One region of the Streptomyces yangpuensis genome, then DNA from elsewhere that is predicted to be linked to it. Evidence: riboswitches for the same ligand, from Rfam matches in the RefSeq annotation. Region 1 holds a riboswitch; the other holds the start of a gene.

What was found. Region 1 has a riboswitch for cobalamin ahead of NRK68_RS22760 (ribonucleoside-diphosphate reductase subunit alpha). Riboswitches for the same ligand answer to the same signal wherever they lie in the genome.
Region 2: it holds a riboswitch for cobalamin, as region 1 does, so the genes downstream of both, cobN (cobaltochelatase subunit CobN) here and NRK68_RS22760 (ribonucleoside-diphosphate reductase subunit alpha) in region 1, are expected to answer to the same signal.

What each region holds. Positions count from the first base shown of each region.
Region 1 is NZ_CP102514.1:4,931,367-4,939,085, reverse strand. It holds gene NRK68_RS22790 (extracellular solute-binding protein) at 1-52, opposite strand, end outside; gene NRK68_RS22785 (GntR family transcriptional regulator) at 342-1,106, shown strand; gene NRK68_RS22780 (carbon starvation CstA family protein) at 1,246-3,471, shown strand; gene NRK68_RS22775 (CstA-like transporter-associated (seleno)protein) at 3,468-3,665, shown strand; gene NRK68_RS22770 (Uma2 family endonuclease) at 3,716-4,081, opposite strand; gene NRK68_RS22765 (GNAT family N-acetyltransferase) at 4,160-4,657, shown strand; cobalamin riboswitch at 4,709-4,830, shown strand; gene NRK68_RS22760 (ribonucleoside-diphosphate reductase subunit alpha) at 4,968-7,355, shown strand; gene NRK68_RS22755 (ribonucleotide-diphosphate reductase subunit beta) at 7,355-7,719, shown strand, end outside.
Region 2 is NZ_CP102514.1:5,982,166-5,989,884, forward strand. It holds gene cobN (cobaltochelatase subunit CobN) at 1-2,765, opposite strand, end outside; cobalamin riboswitch at 2,806-2,933, opposite strand; gene NRK68_RS27235 (ferredoxin-like domain-containing protein) at 3,321-4,604, shown strand; gene NRK68_RS27240 (precorrin-8X methylmutase) at 4,609-5,256, shown strand; gene NRK68_RS27245 (precorrin-2 C(20)-methyltransferase) at 5,253-6,752, shown strand; gene NRK68_RS27250 (cobalt-precorrin-6A reductase) at 6,813-7,571, opposite strand; gene cobM (precorrin-4 C(11)-methyltransferase) at 7,561-7,719, opposite strand, start outside.

The DNA of each region.
Region 1 (7,719 bases):
CACCGACCATCATGCCCGCGACACCGACCGCCGCGATGAGCTTGCGCTTCACGCCACCCTCCTCAGGGATGCCTGCCTGCACTTCCCTTGCCCGCCGCGGTGACATACGCGAAGTACTGCCGTGGGGCTGGGATCTGATCCATATTGGTGTAGACCAGTAGCTGGAGCTTGGCCTAGACCTTTAGGGGTGTCAAGGGTCTAATGAGCGGGTGCCCGGTCCGTTATCGGACCGACACCTGGGGAGAGAGAAGGCCTGTCCCCCCACTCGTGTCACCATGTGACCGCACATATCGGAGGAGCCGGTGACGGCAGCGAAACTGGAGTCGGGAAGGCGGGCGGCGATGGCCACCGAAGGGGCACTCACGGAGCCGGACGGCGGGGCGGCCACCCGGACGGCGCGTGTACCCAAGTACTACCGACTCAAGCGGCACTTGCTCGACATGACCGAGACGCTTCCGCCCGGCACCCCGGTACCGCCGGAGCGCACGCTCGCGGCCGAATTCGACACCTCGCGGACCACGGTCCGCCAGGCCCTCCAGGAACTGGTCGTGGAGGGACGACTGGAGCGGATCCAGGGCAAAGGCACCTTCGTCGCCAAGCCCAAGGTCTCCCAGGCCCTGCAACTGACCTCGTACACGGAGGACATGCGAGCCCAGGGCCTGGAGCCGACCTCGCAGCTCCTCGACATCGGCTACGTGACCGCCGACGACACCCTCGCCGGACTCCTCAAGATCAACACCGGTGGGCGGGTGCTGCGCATCGAGCGGCTGCGGCTGGCCAGCGGCGAGCCCATGGCCATCGAGACCACCCACCTCTCCGCCAAGCGGTTCCCCGCGCTGCGCCGCTCGCTCGCCAAGTACACCTCCCTCTACACCGCCCTCGCCGAGGTGTACGACGTCCACCTGGCCGAGGCCGAGGAGACGATCGAGACCTCGCTGGCCACCCCGCGCGAGGCCGGCCTGCTCGGCACGGACGTCGGGCTGCCGATGCTGATGCTCTCCCGGCACTCCCTGGACGCCGACGGCGAACCGGTGGAGTGGGTGCGCTCGGTGTACCGCGGCGACCGCTACAAGTTCGTCGCCAGGCTCAAGCGCCCCGCCGTCTGAACACACCCTCCACGAACCCGCACCCCGCCCGAGTACCGGAATTCCACGACCGGAATACGGACGGGGTCTTACGTTCACCAGGCAATTCCCCGTAGATTCCGCCTGCTTACGCAGATGATCGACGAGGGGACGAGAGATCATGCCTGAACCGGAAGCAACAGGGACACAACGGGACACGGCGGGTCCGGGAACCCCATCGGGCCCGCCCTCCCCCAAGTCCATCGCCGTGTGGGTGCTCGTCGGCCTCGTGGGCGCCCTCGGGTGGGGCGTGCTGGCGCTCTCGCGCGGCGAGGAGATCTCCGCGGCCTGGCTGCTCGCCGCCGCCCTGGGCTCGTACGCCATCGGCTACCGCTTCTACGCGCGCTTCATCGCGCACCGCGTGCTGAAGGTCGACGCCACGCGAGCCACCCCCGCCGAACGCCTCGACAACGGTGTCGACTTCCATCCCACCGACCGCCGGGTGCTCTTCGGCCACCACTTCGCCGCCGTCGCCGGCGCGGGCCCGCTCGTCGGCCCCGTGCTCGCCGCGCAGATGGGCTACCTGCCCGGGACCATCTGGATCGTCGCGGGCGTGATCTTCGCCGGCGCCGTCCAGGACATGGTGACGCTGTTCTTCTCCACCCGCCGCGACGGCCGCTCGCTCGGCCAGATGGCGCGGGACGAGATCGGCCCCGTCGGCGGAGCCGCCGCCCTGGTCGCCGTGTTCGCCATCATGATCATCCTGCTGGCGGTGCTGGCGCTGGTCATCGTCAACGCCCTCGCCCACTCCCCGTGGGGCGTCTTCTCCATCGGCATGACCATCCCGATCGCCGTCTTCATGGGCTTCTACCTGCGCGTCCTGCGTCCGGGCCGGGTCACCGAGGTCTCCCTCATCGGCGTCGCCCTGCTGCTGCTCGCCATCGTCGCGGGCGGCTGGGTCGCCGAGTCCTCCTTCGCCGGGACCTTCACCCTGGAGAAGGAGACGCTCGTCATCTGGATGGTGGTGTACGGCTTCCTGGCGTCGGTCCTGCCGGTGTGGATGCTGCTCGCGCCCCGCGACTACCTGTCCACCTTCATGAAGATCGGCACCATCGCCCTCCTCGCGATCGGCGTGGTCATCGCGATGCCGACGCTGAAGATGCCGTCGATCACCGACTTCGCGGCCCGCGGGGACGGCCCGGTCTTCGCCGGGTCGATGTTCCCGTTCGTCTTCATCACCATCGCGTGCGGCGCACTGTCGGGCTTCCACGCCCTGGTCTCCTCGGGCACCACCCCGAAGATGATCCAGAAGGAGACCCAGGTCCGCATGATCGGCTACGGCGCCATGCTGACCGAGTCGTTCGTCGCCGTCATGGCGATCATCGCGGCCTGCATCATCGAGCCGGGCCTCTTCTTCGCGGTCAACTCCCCGCCCGGGATCATCGGCACCACGGTCGAGTCCGCCTCGCAGGCGGTGACGAACTTCGGCTTCGCCATCTCGCCCGAGGCGCTCACCCAGGCCGCGAAGGACGTCGAGGAAGCCAGCCTGCTGTCCCGCACCGGCGGCGCGCCGACCTTCGCACTCGGAATGTCGGAGATCTTCTCCTCCGTCATCGGCGGCGCCGGGATGAAGGCCTTCTGGTACCACTTCGCGATCATGTTCGAGGCCCTCTTCATCCTGACGACGCTCGACGCGGGCACCCGCGTGGGCCGGTTCATGCTCCAGGACACCCTCGGCAACGTCCACAAGTCCTTCAAGGACGTCAGCTGGAAGCCCGGCGTGTGGTTCGCGAGCGCGATCGTGGTCGGCGCGTGGGGCTACTTCCTGTGGGTCGGCATCAAGGACCCGCTGGGCGGGATCAACCAGCTCTTCCCGCTCTTCGGCATCGCCAACCAGCTGCTCGCCGCGGTGGCGCTGGCCGTCTGCACCACGCTGCTGGTGAAGTCCGGCCGGCTCAAGTGGGCGTGGGTGACGGGCGTCCCGCTGGTCTGGGACGCCACGGTGACCCTCACCGCCAGCTACCAGAAGGTCTTCTCCGAGGACGTGAAGGTCGGCTTCTTCGCCCAGCGCGACAAGTACCAGGCGGGCATCGACGCCGACAAGGTGCTGGCCCCCGCGAAGAACATGGACGACATGCACACGATCGTCACCAACGCCACGGTCGACGGCGTGCTGTGCGCCCTGTTCGCCGTCCTGATCATCGTGGTCCTCGCGGACGCCGCCCGGACCTGCCTCAAGGCCGTCCGTGACCCGGGCTCGGCGAAGCTCTCCGAGACCCCGTGGACCGAGTCGAAGATCGTCGCCCCGGCCGGCCTGATCGCGACCGCCGAGGAGCGGGCCCAGCTCGCCGCCGCAGGGGCGGACCGCGACTCCGGCGGCGGGCAGGTCAAGGAGCCGGTGGGGTGAGCACCGTACGCGCCGTGCTGGCCCGGGCCAGGTATTACGTACGGGAGTTCTCGGGAGAGGCCGCCTACGACCGCTACGTGGCCCACGCCCGCTCCCACGACCCGGACGCGGAGGTCCTCACCCGCCGCGCGTTCGAACGCGCCCGCACGGATGCCCGCGAGGCGGACCCCCGCGAGGGCTTCCGCTGCTGCTGACACACGCCGAAGGGGCCCCGCCGCGTCCGGCGGGGCCCCTTCGGCGCTCCTCAGCGCACCCAGTCCTTGAGAACCTCGGTCCGGAGGGTGACGTTGACCGGATCGGGGAGCTCAACGTCGTTCCCGAACTCCACCGTACGGGTGTTCGCATACCTGCGGCCGTCCGGTTCACTGAACACGGTCACGTCGCACGCCTCCCGGTCGATGAGCAGGTATACAGGGATGCCCGTCCGGGCGTAGGCGAGGGGCTTCTCGACGCGGTCACGGCGGTCGTGATCTCCGTCCGGCACTGCCTTGCTCCTGATGACCCCGTCGATGAACTCCAGCCGCAGACCTTCGACCTCTCTGGCGGCTACGCGCGCGACGGCTTCGAAGTCCTCGGTCAGCATGTGGGGCCTGTCGGTCATCACGGTCACGCCTCGCTCACCTTCCTCGACGGTGCTGCCTCCGACGATAGCGCCGCCCGCCGGGAGGCGTCCTGCACACTCGACCGCATGGACATGGTGATCAGAACGGCGGTGCCCGCCGACTACACGGAGCTGGGCGAGATCACGGCGCGGGCCTACCTCGCCGACGGACACCTGGACTTCAACGAGGACGACGCGTACCTGAAGGTGCTGCGCGACGTGGCCGGGCGGGCCGTCCTGGCCGAGGTGCTCGTCGCCGAGCACGACGGCCAGGTGCTCGGCGGCGTGACCTTCGCCGCACCCGGCAGCCCGCTCGCCGACATCGCCGGCCCCGACGAGGCCGAGTTCCGGATGCTCGCGGTGGACCACGCGGCCCGCGGCCGGGGCGTCGGCGAGGCCCTGGTGCGGGGCTGCATCGAACGGGCGCGGGCGATCGAGGGCGTCACGGGCCTCGTGCTCTCCACCCAGCGCAGCATGGCCGGGGCCCACCGGATCTACGTACGGCTGGGCTTCGAGCGCACTCCGGAGCGGGACTGGGCGCCCATCGAGGGCCTGAAACTCCTCACGTACCGACTCAAGCTGTAGCCGCGCCGACACTACATGTTGGGGGTGCCGCACAAGGGCGCCCCCACATGTATGCTCATGCCTGCTGTCGCCGCAGGGGAATCCGGTGGGAATCCGGAACTGTCCCGCAACGGTATGAAGTGTCCGGCATCCGGACACCAAGTCCGATGACCTGCCGTCAGCGCGCCCGGATCGACCGAACCGGGTGCCGACACGTCCGGGCCTCGCGGTTGGGCCGGTGGACGCCATGCGGTGTGCCCGTTCCTGCCACGCCCGCATGCGCCCGCGCCCGCCCGCCGATGACCGGGCCGAGCGAGGGAGAGCTCCCGCCGTGACCATCGCGCCTTCCGCACCGCGCGCCGAGTCCGTTTCTGGCGACAACACCGAGGGCCCGGGGGCCACGCTGCTGCGTACCCTCACCGAACTGACGGCGGACCTCCCCGACACCGACCCCGGCCGCGTCGCCGCCGCCGCGCTCCGCGGCCGCAGCTCCGCCGCCGACGACGCCGAACTGCGGGGGCTGGCCACCGAGTCCGCCGCGGGCCTCATCTCCGAGGACCCGGCCTACTCCAAGCTCGCCGCCCGCCTGCTGACGCTGGCCGTGCGCGACGAGGCCGCGAGCCAGGGCTCCACCTCCTTCTCCGCCTCCGTCGAGGTCGGCCACCGCGAGGGCCTCATCGCCGACCGCACCGCCGAGTTCGTGCGGGCGCACGCGAGCCGTCTGGACGCGCTGGTCGAGCACACCCTCGCCGAGGGCGCCGACGACCGCTTCGGCTTCTTCGGCCTGCGCACCCTGCACAGCCGCTACCTGCTGCGCCACCCCATCACCCGTCAGGTCATCGAGACCCCGCAGTACTTCATGCTGCGCGTGGCCTGCGGTCTCGCCGCGGACGAGAGCGTCCAGGCCGTCGAGGAAGTCGCCTCGCTGTACCGGCTGATGAGCCGCCTCGACTACCTGCCCTCCTCCCCCACCCTCTTCAACTCCGGCACCCGGCACCCGCAGATGTCCTCCTGCTACCTGCTGGACTCCCCGCTGGACGAGCTCGACTCGATCTACGACCGCTACCACCAGGTCGCGCGCCTGTCGAAGCACGCCGGCGGCATCGGCCTGTCGTACTCCCGCATCCGCGCCCGCGGTTCGCTGATCCGCGGCACCAACGGCCACTCCAACGGCATCGTGCCGTTCCTGAAGACCCTCGACGCCTCCGTCGCCGCCGTGAACCAGGGCGGCCGCCGCAAGGGCGCCGCCGCCGTCTACCTGGAGACCTGGCACGCGGACATCGAGGAGTTCCTGGAGCTCCGCGACAACACCGGTGAGGACCAGCGCCGTACGCACAACCTGAACCTCGCCCACTGGGTGCCGGACGAGTTCATGCGCCGCGTGAACGCCGACGCCGAGTGGTCGCTGTTCTCCCCGGCCGACGTCCCCGAGCTGGTCGACCTGTGGGGCGACGACTTCGACGCCGCCTACCGCAAGGCCGAGGCCGACGGCCTGGCCCGCAAGACCATGCCCGCCCGCGACCTGTACGGCCGGATGATGCGCACCCTCGCGCAGACCGGCCAGGGCTGGATGACCTTCAAGGACGCCTCCAACCGCACGGCCAACCAGACCGCCGAGCCGGGCACCGTCGTCCACTCCTCGAACCTGTGCACCGAGATCATCGAGGTCACCGACGACGGTGAGACGGCCGTCTGCAACCTCGGCTCGGTCAACCTGGGCGCCTTCGTCCTGACGGAGACCGGCGAGATCGACTGGGAGCGCCTGGACGAGACCGTCCGCACCGCCGTCACCTTCCTCGACCGCGTGGTGGACATCAACTTCTACCCGACCGAGCAGGCCGGCCGCTCCAACGCCCGCTGGCGCCCGGTGGGCCTGGGCGCGATGGGCCTCCAGGACGTCTTCTTCAAGCTGAAGCTGCCCTTCGACTCCCCCGAGGCGAAGGCCCTGTCCACCAAGCTCTCCGAGCGCATCATGCTGGCCGCGTACGAGGCCTCCTGCGACCTCGCCGAGCGCAGCGGCCCGCTGCCGGCCTGGGAGCAGACCCGCACCGCGCGCGGCGTGCTGCACCCGGACCACTACGACACCGAGCTGAACTGGCCGGAGCGCTGGGACGCGCTGCGCACCCGCGTCGCCGAGACCGGCATGCGCAACTCCCTGCTCCTCGCCATCGCCCCGACGGCCACGATCGCCTCGATCGCCGGCGTGTACGAGTGCATCGAGCCGCAGGTCTCCAACCTGTTCAAGCGCGAGACGCTGTCGGGTGAGTTCCTCCAGGTGAACGGCTACCTGGTGGAGGAGCTGAAGCAGCTCGGCGTGTGGGACGCCCAGACCCGTGAGGCGCTGCGCGACTCCTCGGGCTCGGTGCAGGGCTTCGGCTGGATCCCGGCCGAGGTACGCGCGCTGTACCGCACGGCGTGGGAGATCCCGCAGCGCGGCCTGATCGACATGGCGGCGGCCCGTACCCCGTTCCTGGACCAGTCGCAGTCACTGAACCTGTTCCTGGAGACGCCCACCATCGGCAAGCTCAGCTCGATGTACGCGTACGCCTGGAAGCAGGGCCTGAAGACCACGTACTACCTGCGCTCGCGCCCGGCGACGAAGATCGCCCGCGCCGCCCAGGCCGCCACCGCCGCTCCGGTGGCCCTCCCGCAGGCCGTCGACGCCGACGCGCTGGCCTGCTCCCTTGAGAACCCCGAGTCCTGCGAGGCCTGCCAGTAATGAGCTCCACCGACAAGAAGAACCTCCTGGACCCGGGCTTCGAGCTCACGCTCCGTCCGATGCGCTACCCGGACTTCTACGAGCGCTACCGGGACGCGATCAAGAACACCTGGACGGTGGAGGAGGTCGACCTCCACTCGGACGTCGCCGACCTCGCGAAGCTGACGCCCGCCGAGCAGCACATGATCGGCCGGCTGGTCGCGTTCTTCGCGACGGGCGACTCGATCGTCTCGAACAACCTGGTGCTGACGCTGTACAAGCACATCAACTCCCCGGAGGCGCGCCTGTACCTGTCGCGCCAGCTGTTCGAGGAGGCCGTGCACGTCCAGTTCTATCTGACGCTGCTCGACACCTACCTGCCCGA
Region 2 (7,719 bases), 1.1 Mb from region 1:
TGCGGGAACGCGTCACGGAAGAAGCCCGAGATGCGCAGCGTCACATCGATGCGCGGCCGGCCCAGCTCCACGAGCGGGATCGGCTCCAGCCCGGTCACGCGCCGCGAGGCCTCGTCCCACACCGGCCGGATGCCGAGCAGCGCCATGGCCTCGGCCACGTCGTCGCCCGCCGTGCGCATCGCGCTCGTGCCCCACAGGGACAGGCCCACCGAAGCCGGCCACTCGCCGTTGTCGGTGCGGTAGCGCGTCAGCAGGGAGTCGGCCAGGGCCTGGCCCGTCTCCCACGCGAGGCGGGACGGCACGGCCTTGGGGTCGACCGAGTAGAAGTTGCGGCCCGTCGGGAGGACGTTGACCAGGCCGCGCAGCGGGGAGCCGGAGGGGCCCGCCGGGACGAACCGGCCGTCCAGGGCCGCGACCACATGGGCGATCTCGTCCGTCGTGCCGGCCAGCCGCGGGACCACCTCGCGGGCCGCGAAGGACAGGACCGCCGCGACGTCCGCAGGCCGGTCCGCCGCGACCGGGGCGACGGCGTCCGGCGCCCAGCCGGCGTCCTCCATCGCCTGGACCAGGGCGCGGGCCTGCTCCTCGATGTCGTCCGCGGACGTACGGGTGGCCTTGGACTCGTCGAGGCCCAGGGCCTCGCGCAGCCCGGGCAGGGCCGTCGTACCACCCCAGATCTGGCGGGCGCGCAGGATCGCGAGGACCAGGTTGACCCGCGCCTCACCCGTCGGGGCGCCGCCCAGGACGTGCAGACCGTCCCGGATCTGGGCGTCCTTGACCTCGCACAGCCAGCCGTCGACGTGCAGCAGGAAGTCGTCGAAGCCGTCGTCGTCCGGACGCTCCTCCAGCCCCAGGTCGTGGTCGAGCTTCGCCGCCTGGATCAGCGTCCAGATCTGGGCGCGGATGGCCGGCAGCTTCGCCGGGTCCATCGCGGAGATCTGGGCGTACTCGTCCAGGTGCTGCTCCAGGCGTGCGATGTCGCCGTACGACTCCGCGCGCGCCATCGGCGGCACCAGGTGGTCGACCAGGGTGGCGTGGACGCGGCGCTTGGCCTGGGTGCCCTCGCCCGGGTCGTTGACCAGGAACGGGTAGATCAGCGGGAGGTCGCCGAGGGCGGCGTCCGGCGCGCAGGCCGCGGACAGGCCCGCGTTCTTGCCGGGCAGCCACTCCAGGTTGCCGTGCTTGCCCAGGTGGATCATCGCGTCGGCGCCGAAGCCGCCGTCCTCCGCGCGCGCCTGGATCCAGCGGTACGCGGCCAGGTAGTGGTGCGAGGGCGGCAGATCGGGGTCGTGGTAGATCGCGATCGGGTTCTCGCCGAAGCCGCGCGGCGGCTGGATGAGGATCAGGAGGTTCCCGCGGCGCAGGGCGGCCAGGACGATGTCGCCCTCGGGGTTCGCCGAACGGTCCACGAACATGTTGCCCGGGGCCTCGCCCCAGTGCTCCTCGACGCTTTCGCGCAGCTCGGCCGGCAGCTCGGCGAACCAGCGCCTGTAGTCCGCGGCCGGGATGCGGACCGGGTTGCGGGCCAGCTGCTCCTCGGTGAGCCAGTCCTGGTCGTGGCCGCCGGCCTCGATCAGGGCGCGGATCAGCTCGTCGCCGTCGCCCGAGACCAGACCGGGGATCTCGGTCACCGGGCCGAAGTCGTAGCCCTCGGCGATGAGGGTGCGCAGCAGTTCCACCGCGCTCGCCGGGGTGTCCAGGCCGACCGCGTTGCCGATGCGGGAGTGCTTCGTCGGGTACGCGGAAAGGACGAGCGCGACCTTCTTGTCCCGGCGCTCGATGTGGCGCAGGCGCGCGTGGCGTACGGCGATGCCCGCGACCCGGGCGGCCCGCTCAGGGTCGGCCACGTAGGCGGGCAGACCGTCCTCGTCGAACTCCTTGAAGGAGAACGGGACGGTGATCAGACGGCCGTCGAACTCGGGCACGGCGACCTGCGTCGCGGCGTCCAGCGGGGAGAGGCCCTCGTCGTTCTCCTCCCAGGAGGCGCGGGAGCCGGTCAGGCACAGGGCCTGGAGGATCGGCACGCCGAGCGCGGCGAGCGCGCCCGCGTCCCAGGACTCGTCGTCCCCGCCCGCCGAGGCGGTGGCGGGCCTGGTGCCGCCGGCCGCGAGGACGGTGGTGACGACCGCGTCCGCGGAACCCAGGGCCGCGACGAGCCCCGGCTCCGGGGTGCGCAGGGAGGAGACGTAGAGGGGGACCGGCCGGGCGCCGTGGGCCTCGATGGCCTCGCAGAGCGTGTGCACGAAGCCGGTGTTGCCGCTCATCTGGTGGGCGCGGTAGTAGAGCACGGCGACCTCGGGGCCGTCCGTGCGCTGCGCGGTGCGCTCCAGGGGCCCCCAGGTGGGGGCGGCGGCGGGCGGCTCGAAGCCGTGGCCGGTGAGCAGGACGGTGTCGGACAGGAACCGGGCCAGCTGCCCGAGGTTGGACGGGCCGCCGTGCGCGAGGTAGGCGTGCGCCTCGGCCGCGATGCCGATCGGCACCGTGGAGGCCTCCATCAGCTGGGCGTCCGGGGCCTGTTCGCCGGTCAGGACCACGACCGGGCGGGTCTGGCCGGGCGCCAGCAGCAGGTCCAGGCCGTCCTGCCAGGCGCGGAGGCCGCCGAGGAGGCGTACGACGACCAGGTCGGCCCCGTCGAGCAGGCCGGGGAGGTCGTCGAGGGGAAGGCGGGAGGGGTTCGCGAACCGGTACGGGACGGGGGCGTCCGCCGTGTTCGCTGCGCGGGCGCTGAGCAGATCGGTGTCGGACGTCGACAGCAGCAGGATCATGCGGCGGCAGGCCTTCCTCGGGGTTTCCGCGCCCCGGGCAGTGAGGACAGCGGGAGTTCCTGACTCACCCGGCCGTGTGGCTCTGCCGGGTTCACAGTGGCGGGACCGCGCCGGATTCGCACCGGGCTTCCTCCCATGTCGCCGTCCTCGGCGACGGCGGACCGTATGGGCCGCCGGTGGTCATCCTAGGTGGCGTTTGCGGTGGTCGGGAGTGGGGGTGGCGGGTGGCTCCGCCGGTGGCTCCGCCGGCGGGGGCGGGTTCGGTGCGGCGGTGCGGCGCGGTTGCGGGGGCTCTGCGGGTGGCTCCGCCGACTGGGGCGGGTTCGGTGCGGCGCCGTTGCGGGGGCTCTGCCCCCGGACCCCCGCGCCTCAAACGCCGGCGAGGCTGAAAATGCGCGCCTCAAACGCCGGCGGGGCTGAGAGTGCGCGGCGAGGCTGGAAGGGCGAGGCGAGGCTGGAAGGGCGGGGGCGGGATGGCGCTGGGGGTGCGGTGGGTGACGGAGGGTGGCGGTGGACACAGTTCCGGGCAGGGGAATCGTGGGTATGCTCGCCGCCATGCCCCAGCCCCCCTCCGCCGTATCGCGGGACGAACCCGTCATACGGGACCGCGGTGACGCCTGCCCCGGCGCGCTCAGGCTGCACGCGGCGGACGACGGGTACCTCGCGCGCGTCCGGATCCCCGGCGGCGCCCTGACCGCCGCGCAGGCCGCGCACCTCGCGGCCGCCGCCGACCGGTTCGGCGACGGGCACCTCGAACTCACCTCCCGCGGCAACGTGCAGCTGCGCGGCCTCGCCGAGGGCTGCGGCACCGGCCTCGCCGCGGTGCTCGACGCCGCCGGGCTGCTGCCCGCGCCCGCCCACGAACGCGTACGCAACATCGTGGCCACCCCGACCTCGCAGGACGTACTGCCCTGGGTGCGCGAGCTGGACCGGCTGCTGTGCGCGAACCTCCGCGTCACCGCCCTGTCCGGCCGCTTCCTCTTCGCCCTCGACGACGGCCGTGGCGACGTGGCCGCCCTGGAGCCGGACATCACCGTGCTCGGGCGGTGCGGCGACCGGGCGCTGGTCCGTCTCGGGGCGGCCGCCGGAGCCGTCGCCGTCGCCGACGAGGACGCCCCGCGGGCCGCGCTGCTCGCCGCCGAGTACTTCCTCGACGCCGTGGACGCGGCCGGCACCCGCGCCTGGCGGGTGGCCGAACTCGCCGCCGGACACGCCCTGGACGACGGGGAGTTCGCGGCCCGGCTGGCCGCCGCCGGCATCGGCGCCGTCCGCGAGACCGAGGTGGACTGGCCGTACGCCGCACCGCCCCGGCCGTGGGGACGCGGCCCGGGCCCGCGCGGCGACCTGTGCGTGCTGCCCCCGCTGGGCCGGATGACCACCGGCCAGTGGCGGGTCCTGGTACAGGTGGCCGGGCACGGCGACGGGCTGCGGATCACCCCCTGGCGTACCGTCGTGCTCCCCGACGCCCCCCTCCGCGGGCCGGTCGACGGCCCCGCCCTGCTGGAGGACGCGGGCCTGGTCGTCGCCGCCGACAGTCCCTGGCAGTCCGTCACCGCCTGTACCGGCCGCCCCGGTTGTGCGAAATCCCTGGCCGACGTACGCGCCGACGCGCGCGCCCTCGTGGAACGGGCGCGGGGGCCGCTGCCCGTGCACTGGTCCGGCTGCGAGCGCCGGTGCGGCCACCCGCGGGGAACGCAGTGGGTCGACGCGCTCGCCACCGCCGACGGATACCGGCTCTCCGTGCACGGGCGGCCCCTGCCGCCCCGGCCGGACCTGGCGGCCGCCCTCACGGCCGCCCGCGAGACCACCTCATCACCCCAGAGTCCGAAGCCGCAGTGAAGAAATGAGCGAGTACACCGTGTTTGAGTACGAGAAGGACGGCGCCGCGATCTACCGCCAGTCCTTTGCCACGATCCGCGCCGAGGCGGACCTCTCCGGGCTGCCCGCCTCGGTCGCCCAGGTCGCGGTGCGCATGATTCACGCCTGCGGGATGACCGACCTCCCCCAGGACCTGGGGTACACCCCCGAGGTGGTGCTGCGTGCCCGCGCCGCGCTGGAGGCGGGCGCGCCCATCCTGTGCGACGTCCAGATGGTCGCCAGCGGCGTCACCCGCAAGCGGCTGCCCGCCGACAACGACGTGATCTGCACCCTCTCCGACCCGGCCGTCCCGGAACTCGCCGCGAGGATGGGCACCACGCGCAGCGCCGCCGCCCTCGAAGTGTGGCGCGACCGCGGCCTGTTGGAGGGCTCCGTGGTCGCGGTCGGCAACGCGCCGACCGCGCTGTTCCGGCTGCTGGAGATGATCGAGGAGGGCGCCCCGCGCCCGGCCGCCGTCATCGGCGTGCCCGTCGGCTTCATCGGCGCCGCCGAGTCCAAGGACGCCCTCGCCGCCCACCCCTCCGGCCTCGACCACCTCGTCGTGCGCGGCCGCCGCGGCGGCAGCGCCATCGCCGCGGCCGCCCTCAACGCCATCGCGAGCGTGGCCGAATGAGCGACGTGCAGCCCAAGGGCCGCCTGTACGGGGTCGGACTCGGCCCCGGCGACCCGAACCTGATGACCCTGCGGGCCGTCGAGGTGATCGGCGAGGCGGACGTCGTCGCCTACCACAGCGCCCGCCACGGCCGGTCCATCGCCCGCTCGATCGCCGCGAAGCACCTGCGCGACACCCACATCGAAGAGCCGCTGGTCTACCCGGTCACCACCGAGACCACCGACCACCCCGGCGGCTACCAGGGCGCGATGGAGGAGTTCTACGAGGCCGCCGCCGCCCGGCTGGCCGCCCACCTGGACGCCGGCCGGACCGTCGCCGTGCTCGCGGAGGGCGACCCGCTCTTCTACAGCTCGTACATGCACATGCACAAGCGGCTCGCCGACCGGTACGAGACCGAGGTCGTCCCCGGCGTCACCTCGGTCAGCGCAGCCGCCGCCCGCCTCGGCACCCCCCTCGTGGAGGGCGAGGAGGTCCTGACCATCCTCCCCGGCACGCTGCCCGAGGAGGAACTGACCGCCCGCCTCGCCGCGACCGACTCGGCGGTCGTGATGAAGCTCGGCCGGACCTTCCCCGCCGTGCGCGGCGCGATGGAGAACAGCGGCCGGCTCGCCGAGGCCCGCTACGTCGAGCGGGCCACGATGCCGGGCGAACGCACCGGAGTCCTCGCCGACACCGACGCCGACAGCGTGCCGTACTTCGCCGTCGCCGTCGTGCCCAGCCGGATCGGCAACCCGGGCAGCGTGCCGTCCGGCCCCGGCGAGGTCGCCGTCGTCGGCACCGGCCCGGCCGGTCCGCTGTGGCTCACCCCGCAGACCCGGCGCGCCCTCGCGGACGCCGAGGTGCTCGTCGGCTACACGACGTACCTGGACCGGGTGCCCGTCAAGCCGGGCCAGGTCCGGCACGGCTCCGACAACAAGGTGGAGTCGGAGCGCGCCGAGTTCGCCCTCGACCTCGCCCGCCGCGGCAAGCGGGTGGCCGTGGTCTCCGGCGGCGACCCGGGTGTCTTCGCCATGGCCACCGCGGTCCTGGAGGTCGCCGGCCAGCCGGAGTACAAGGACGTGCCCGTACGGGTCCTGCCCGGGGTGACCGCGGCCAACGCGGCGGCCGCCGCGGCCGGCGCCCCGCTCGGCCACGACTACGCCACGATCTCGCTGTCCGACCGGCTCAAGCCCTGGGAGGTCATCGCGGAGCGGCTGCGCGCGGCCGCCGCTGCCGACCTGGTGCTCGCCCTCTACAACCCCGGTTCGCGCAGCCGGACCTGGCAGGTCGCCCAGGCCCGCGAACTGCTCCTGGAACTGCGCTCCCCGCAGACCCCGGTGGTCGTCGCCCGCGACGTGGGAGGCCCCGAGCAGTCGGTGCGGATCGTCACGCTCGGCGAACTGGAGCCGTCCGAGGTCGACATGCGCACGATCCTGCTGATCGGCTCCTCGCAGACGCAGGTCACCGAGCGGCCCGACGGGTCACGGATCACCTGGACGCCGCGCCGCTACCCGTGACCGGGTAGCCTGACCGGAAGCCGGTCCCGGGGTGCTTACCTCACCCCGGGCCCGGCCTTTTCACGCCTGCTGCCGCAGCCGGTCGAGTACTGCGGCCACCGAATCCGCCTCCGCCACGCCCTCCGGCACCGGGGGGCGGCGTACGACGAGGACCGGGATGCCCGCCTCGCGGGCGGCCGTCAGCTTGGGGGCGGTGGCCGAGCCGCCGCTGTCCTTCGTCACCAGGACGTCGATCCGGTGCCGGGCCAGCAGCTCCCGCTCGCCGTCGAGGGTGAACGGGCCCCGGTCCAGCAGGACTTCGAGGCGGGGCGGGACCGGCCCCGCCGGCGGGTCCACCGAACGCACCAGGAACCAGCAGCCGTCGAGGTCCGCGAAGGTGTGCAGGCCCATCCGGCCGGTGGTCAGGAACACCCGGCCGCCGAGACCCGGCAGCAGGTTCGCGGCCCCGGACAGGGAGTCCGCGAAGGTCCACGCGTCACCGGGGCCGGGCTGCCAGCCGGGGCGGCGCAGGGCGAGCAGCGGTACGCCCGAGAGCCGGGACGCCTCCGCCGCGTTGAAGCTCATGCGTTCCGCGAAGGGGTGGGTGGCGTCGACCACGCGGGTGACCCCGTGTGCGCCGATCCAGGCCGCCAGCCCGGCGGGCCCGCCGAAGCCCCCGATCCGGGTTCCGCCCGGCGGCAGCACGGGCGCGGCGACCCGGCCCGCCAGCGAGGTCGTCACCCGGTACGAGGACTCCCGCGCCAGCGCCTCCGCGAGGCGGCGGGCCTCCGTGGTGCCGCCCAGGATCAGGACGTGGTGCGCGGCCCCGTCAGCAGACATGCCGCTCGCGCTCGGGGGAGTACAGGTGGCTGTCGCGGAACTGCTCCGCGCCAAGTGTGCGGCCCACCACGATGACGGCGGTGCGGACCAGTCCCGCGCCCTTCACCTGGGCGGCGATGTCCGCCAGGGTGCCGCGCAGGATCAGCTC